DNA from 2 places in the Variovorax sp. 10N420 genome. Region 2 is predicted to be linked to the other one. Evidence: riboswitches for the same ligand, from Rfam matches in the RefSeq annotation. Region 2 holds a riboswitch; the other holds the start of a gene.
What was found. A riboswitch is a leader RNA that binds a small molecule or an ion and turns the genes downstream of it on or off. The one in region 2 is predicted to bind glycine.
Positions count from the first base shown of each region.

Region 1: another riboswitch for glycine. It lies ahead of gcvT (glycine cleavage system aminomethyltransferase GcvT); the one in region 2 lies ahead of AC1DEK_RS10325 (D-amino acid dehydrogenase).

Region 1 is NZ_JBFTIJ010000007.1:158,195-161,596, forward strand. It holds gene AC1DEK_RS19495 (glycine betaine ABC transporter substrate-binding protein) at 1-1,463, shown strand, start outside; glycine riboswitch at 1,541-1,640, shown strand; glycine riboswitch at 1,656-1,765, shown strand; gene gcvT (glycine cleavage system aminomethyltransferase GcvT) at 1,812-2,972, shown strand; gene gcvH (glycine cleavage system protein GcvH) at 3,056-3,402, shown strand, end outside.
Region 2 is NZ_JBFTIJ010000003.1:473,580-476,981, reverse strand. It holds gene AC1DEK_RS10330 (FIST signal transduction protein) at 1-537, shown strand, start outside; gene AC1DEK_RS10325 (D-amino acid dehydrogenase) at 498-1,823, opposite strand; glycine riboswitch at 1,911-2,016, opposite strand; glycine riboswitch at 2,021-2,121, opposite strand; gene AC1DEK_RS10320 (FAD-dependent oxidoreductase) at 2,148-3,395, opposite strand.

The DNA of each region.
Region 1 (3,402 bases), on a different contig from region 2:
TCGGATCGAAGCGATTCACCGAGTCGTACATCCTCGCGCAGGTGCTCGCGCAGACGGCGGCAGCGCACACCACACCCGCGCCCGTCGTGCGGCAAGGACTCGGCAATACGGCCATCGTCTACGAAGCGTTGACCTCCGGCGGCATCGATCTCTATGCCGAATACACCGGCACCATTGCCCTCGAAATCCTCAAGAGCGCCCAGCCCATGACGCTGGAGGACATGAACGCGGCGCTTCGTCCATTGGGACTTGGCATTGCGATTCCATTCGGCTTCAACGACGGCTATGCGCTCGCCATGCGCGCGGCCGATGCCGAGCGGCTGGGCGTGCGAACGCTCGGCGACCTCGCTGCCCACCCTGAGCTGAAACTCGGCCTGTCGAACGAATTCCTCGGACGCGCCGACGGCTGGCAAGGGCTGGCCGCTCGCTATGGCTTCACGCAGACGCCGACCGGGCTCGACCACGGACTGGCCTACGACGCGATCGCCGCGAAGCAGATCGACGTGACCGACATCTACACGACCGACGCCAAGATCGATCATCTCGGCCTGCGCGTGCTCGAAGACGACCGCCATTACTTTCCGCGCTACGACGCCGTGGTGCTCTACCGCCTCGACGTGCCAACGCGCTGGCCGCAGGCGTGGGCGGCGATGCAGAAGCTGGAAGGCCGGGTGGACGAGCACGCGATGATCGAGATGAATGCGCGTGCCGAATTGCAGGGCGTGGGCTTCGATGTCATTGCGCGCGACTTCCTCGCGCAAAGCAAGATCGTCGCCCAGCCGGCCAACGCCAACACGACCCAGGCAGCCGGCGCCGCGCGCCCGAAGGATGCCGCGGCGCGCGGTTTCCTCGCCAAGCTCTTCGGCCCGGACCTCGGCCGGCTCACGCGCCAGCACCTGCTGCTGGTCGCGGTTTCGGTGGGGCTGGGCATCCTGATCGCGGTGCCATTGGGCATCCTCGTGTTTCCACACCTTCGAACGCGTGCGCTCGTGCTCGGGCTCACGGGGCTGCTGCAGACGATTCCTTCGCTTGCGCTGCTGGCGATATTGATCTCCGCAGTGGGCGCGATCGGCCTCGTTCCGGCGCTGATCGCGCTCACGCTTTATTCGCTGTTGCCGATCATGCGAAACACAGTCACGGGCTTGGCCGAGGTTTCGGCAGGGCTGCGCGAGGCCGGCACCGCCTTGGGAATGACCGCCGGGCAGACGCTGCAAGTGGTGCAATTGCCGCTCGCACTGCCCACGATCCTTGCGGGCGTGCGGACGGCGACGACCATCGCCATCGGCACCGCCACGATCGCGGCCTTCATTGGCGCCGGAGGTTTCGGCGAGCGCATCGTGACGGGGCTGGCGCTCAACGATCGCGAACTGCTGCTGGCTGGCGCAGTGCCGGCCGCAGTGCTGGCATTGCTCAGCGAGGCATTGTTCGAATCGATCGAATACTTGATGCGCCGCAGAGGCTGAAGGCGCGGCGGAACAAGCCTTGCCCGGCTGGGCGATCGCACTGAAATCGCCGTTGAACGAGCTTTCGATCCCTTACACTGGCGCAGTCAGGAGAGAGCCCCGCTGCGCCGGGGCCGCCGAAGGCGCAGGTCCCACCAAAACACGGGCCCGAACGCTCAGGCAAAAGGACTGGCGAAGCGCCCCGCATCAGGGCGTTTCCTTGCTGGAGAGAGGCGACCCGTCGCACGACGGCCTCGCCCACCGAAGGAGCAAGCCCCGATCGTGGGGTGAATCTCTCAGGTAAAGCGGACAGCAGGGGTGGCCCATGGCTTCGGTCATGGATCTGGACTGCCCCTTTTGGAGAGAGCCTTGGCCTCCGCATCGACCGACCTTCTGAAGACTCCGCTTCATGACCTGCACGTCGAACTCGGCGCACGCATGGTGCCCTTCGCGGGCTACTCGATGCCCGTGCAGTATCCGGCCGGCCTCATGGCCGAACACAAGCACACGCGCGATGCCGCGGGTTTGTTCGACATTTCCCACATGGGCCAGTTGCGGCTTTCAGGCCCCGAGGCCGCGGCCGCGTTCGAGACCCTGATGCCAGTCGACGTCATCGGTCTCGCACCTGGAAAGCAGCGCTACGGGCTGCTGCTGAATGAAGACGGCGGCATCCTCGACGACCTGATGTTCTTCAACGAGGGCCACAACTCGCTGTTCGTGATCGTCAACGGCGCCTGCAAGCAGGCGGACATCGCGCATATCACCGTCAAAATCGGACACCGCTGCCAGGTTTCGCCGATGCCGGACCACGCGCTGCTCGCCCTTCAAGGACCGCAGGCTGCCGCAACACTGGCGTGGCTTTCACCGGGTATCGAACGGTTTGTCTTCATGACCGGCGGCGCAGCGCAAATCGGCGGCATCCCGACTTTCGTCACTCGCAGCGGCTATACCGGCGAGGACGGTTTCGAAATCTCCGTTGCCGCTGCGAACGCCGAGCGCCTGGCCCGGCTGCTGCTCGCCCAACCCGAGGTCAAGCCCATCGGCCTGGGAGCGCGCAACTCCCTGCGGCTGGAAGCCGGACTCTGCCTCTATGGCAACGACATCGACGAGACGACCACGCCGGTCGAAGCCTCGCTGGTGTGGGCCATGCAGAAGGTCCGGCGCACCGGCGGAGCCCGCGAAGGCGGATTTCCGGGTGCGGCCAAGGTGCTGGCACAGCTCACGGCTGCGGACGGGACGGCGGGCCACCTCGACCATCACACCCTCAAGCGCAAGCGCGTCGGCCTGGTCGCGATCGATCGAGTGCCAGTGCGCGACGGCACACTGCTCGAATCCTTCGAAGGCGTTGCGATCGGACAGGTGACCAGCGGATTGCTCGGCCCCACCGTCGACCGGCCGATCGCCATGGCGTACGTCGCTCTGGCCTATTCAGAGCCCGGCACGCGCATGCAGGCGATCGTCCGTGGCAAGCCGGTCCTGATGGAAGTGAGCACGATGCCTTTCATTCCCGCGCGCTATTTCCGCGGCTGAGGCCGATCCGCACGCGGCGCTCTTTTTTGCCTTTTTTCTTTGCTTTTTCCAGCCCACTTTCTCATCTCAAGGAGCTTCAGTTCATGACCACCAGGTACACCAAGGATCACGAGTGGGTTCGCCAGGAAGCCGACGCGGCGCTTGTCACGGTTGGCATCACGGTTCACGCGCAGGACGCGCTGGGCGACGTCGTTTTCGTCGACCTGCCCGAGGTCGGCAAGTCCTTCGCGCAAGGCGAAGTGGCGGGCGTGGTCGAGTCGGTCAAGGCTGCCGCGGACGTTTTCATGCCGGTCTCCGGCGAGATCACCGAAGTCAACGAAGCGCTGCGCGCCGACCCGTCGCTTGCCAACAGCGCTCCGATGGACGCTGGCTGGTTCTTCAAGGTGCGCGTCAGCGACGTGACACAGCTCGAAGCCCTGCTCGACGACAC
Region 2 (3,402 bases):
GATGCGCCCGAGCATGCCGTCGATGCGGTGCGCGCCACCCTGGTGGGCTTGGCCGAGGCCGGCAGCGATGGCGTAAGGCGTACGCGCGACTTGGGCGCTGACGTTCGTGTGCGGCACATCATCGGACTGGACCCGACGCGTCGCGGCGTGGCGATTGCCGACGTGGCGGAGCCCGGCATGCGAGTGAGCTTCTGCCGACGCAACGCGCAGGCGGCGCGAGCCGATCTGATGCGCGTGTGCGCCGAAATCCGCGAAGAACTGGAGCCGGAGGAGCAGACCTTGGCCACGGCGCGCGCTGTAGCCGCCGGCGAAGCCGAGGCCGCGCCGCACCCCGCGCGCCGCATCGCCGGTGCGGTGTACGTGAGTTGCTCCGGTCGAGGTGGCCCGCATTTCGGCGCTCCCGGCGCCGAATTGCAGATCGTGCGACACGCGCTGGGCGATGTCCCGCTGGTCGGCTTCTTCGCCGCAGGCGAGATCGCCCGCCATCACCTCTATGGCTACACGGGCGTGTTGACGGTCTTCACCAGCGACGACTGACGTTTCGCGCCGCGTCCGATCGCGCCGGTGAAGCTGAAATCCACTTCCGGTGTGAGACCGCTGACGATCCGCGCGATCGACTTGCCCGAACCGCAAGCGTGCGTCCAGCCGAGTGTGCCGTGGCCGGTGTTCAGGAACAGATTCGGCAGTTTCGTCGCGCCGACCAGGGGCACATTGCTCGGCGTGGCGGGGCGAAGGCCCGTCCAGAACTGCGCCTGCGTAGGGTCCCCGGCGCCCGGGAACAGCTGCTGGACGCGGCGAACGATGGCTTCGCAGCGAACGCGGTTCAGGTCGCGGTCGTAGCCATTGAGTTCGGCGGTGCCTGCGATCCGCATCCGATCGCCGGTGTCCGAGGTGTAGCGCGAGAAGACGAGCTTGAATTCGTCATCGGTCAACGACACCTGGTACGCCTTGGCTGCGTCGACCACCGGCATCGTGACCGAGTAGCCCTTTGCCGGATAGATCGGCAGACGAAGGCCCAGCGGAGCGGCAAGGAGCGGGCTCAAGGAGCCCATCGCCAACACGAACGCGTCGCCGCGAATGCGTTGGAATCTGCCCTCGTCGTCCGTGACTTCGGCGTGCTCGATCGAGCCACCGGCTTCGCGCAGGGCGGTCACGGTATGGCTCATAAGGAAGCGAACGCCCGCTGCCTGGGCGAGAGCGGCGAGTTCGCGTGCGAATCGGTTCGCGTCGCCGGATTCGTCTTCGGCCGTGTAGGTGGCGCCAGCCAATTGCGGGCGAATGTGGGCCAGCGCGGGCTCGAGCTTCACCGCCTCGTCGGCCGAGATGACCTGCCGGTCGCAGCCCAGCGCGCGCATCTGTTCGGCAGGCGCCAGTGCGGCGTCGAATTCCTTTTGCGTCGTATAGAAGTGAAGGATGCCCTGCATGCGCTGGTCATAGGCAATGCCTGTATCCCGCCGCAGTTGTTGCAGCGTTTCGCGGCTGTAAGTGCCCAGGCGAACGATCTGCTCTATGTTGTGGCGGGTGCGTGCCGGCGTGCATTCGCGCAGGAACTGCAATCCCCAAAGCCATTGCCGCATGTCTGGGCGCAGACGGAACAGCAGGGGGGCGTCTTCCTTGCCGAGCCATTGCAGCACCTTCAGCGGTGCACCCGGATTGGCCCAGGGCTCGGCATGGCTCACCGAGATCTGGCCGCCGTTGGCAAAGCTGGTTTCGGCGGCTGGTGTGGCCTGCCGGTCAATGACGGTCACTTCGTGGCCGAGTTGCTGGAGGAAATAAGCCGAAGTCACGCCGAGCAGGCCGGCGCCAAGAACGATCACGCGCATTTGAGTAAACCTCTAAGGTTGCAGCGCTTGGATCGAACGAAAACGGATGCTGTGAAAACGAAAGCAACCGGACCGTGCGTCCAAGTTGCCGCTCCCCCTGTCCTCGGTACCTGAGAGATTCACCCGTTGCGCCCGCAACGGGTTTGCTCCTTCGGTGCATCACTTTGCGTGATGGCTCTCCAGACGGCTCTGACAGTTGGTGCAGTACAGGCTCGTTGTTGCGAGCCGACCTGAGCGTTTATGGGAGTTTGCGCCTTCGGTGAGGCCGCCAGGCGGCCTGCTCTCCTGCAGTGGGGCGATTGTAGGGGCGCTGCGGCGCGCTGGCTACAGGCCCCTGAAGGCGAAGTCGAGTTCGGGTCGCAAGCCGCTGACGATACGGGCGACCGATTTGCTCGCGCCGCAGGCGTGGGCCCAGGTGGGTGTACCGGGGGCCGTATTGAGGAAAAGATTGGGTACTCGCGTCTTGCCGATCATCGGCAGGCGGTTTCTGCTTACCGCGTGCATCGCCGTGTCGAGCGATGCCTCATCGGTTTTCGCCATTCCGGGAAACAGAATGTCGATGCGGCCCAGCATTGCTCGGAAGCGGTCCGAATCGGGCTCGCTCTCTTCGTCATCGCGTACACGCACCGTGGAGGAGACCCGGAGATACACACCGTTTGCGCTTTCGAGCCGTCTGATGCGCAGCTTGCCCTGGCGATCGTGCAGTGCGATGTGCGGTGCACGCGCCGCGTCCTTGACCGGCACCGTCGCGATGTACTCACGCACGAAGTTCAGCGGCATGGCGATACCGAGCTCTTCAGCATGCGGGACGCTCGATGCGCCCAAGGCGAGCACATAGGATTGCGCGCGCAGGGCTACCGGTTGTCCTTGCGCATCGAGCAGGTCCACGTGACTGATCCGGCCATCGCGGATTTTCAGCGAAACGACCGTGTGCTTCATCATGAATCGCACGCCGGCCGCGCGGCACAGGAAGACGATGCTGGCTGCGAACTGGGCTGGATCGCGTGCCGGGTCTTCGGGCGAGAACGTTGCTCCGGCGAGCGCGGCGCCAACGGCATGCAGTGCGGGCTCGAAGGCCATCGCTTCCTCGGGCGAGAGCAGGCGCTCCTCGCAGCCGAGTTCGGACCAATGGGGTGCCCGCGCCACGCGCGCTCGAAAAGCTTCGGCGTCGGTAAAGAACTTCATCAGCCCGTTCGAGCGCGGCCGCTGAGGCATGCCAGCCTCGTCATGAAGCGCCCGTGCGGTGTTGCGGCTGTAGGCTGCCAGGCGCACCAGTTGATCGAGCGGATCGCGTTGAGGCGGCGCACCGATGGCGCGGTCGAGCAGTTCGGAGAGGCGGCGACGCACTTTCCCCCAGAGCCGGGGCCCATTGCCTTTGCTTCGCCGGGCACCGGCCGAAGCCGCACCGCCGCCGTGCAAGGCGATGGCGGGCTCGCCGGGCTCGGCCCTGCCCCGGGCTTTGGCGGCGGGGGTCGCGTGGCGGTCGACGACGATCACCTCGTGACCGAGCTGCTGAAGGTAATAGGCCGTCGTAACGCCGAGCAAACCAGCGCCGAGCACAACCACGCGCATGTCCGAA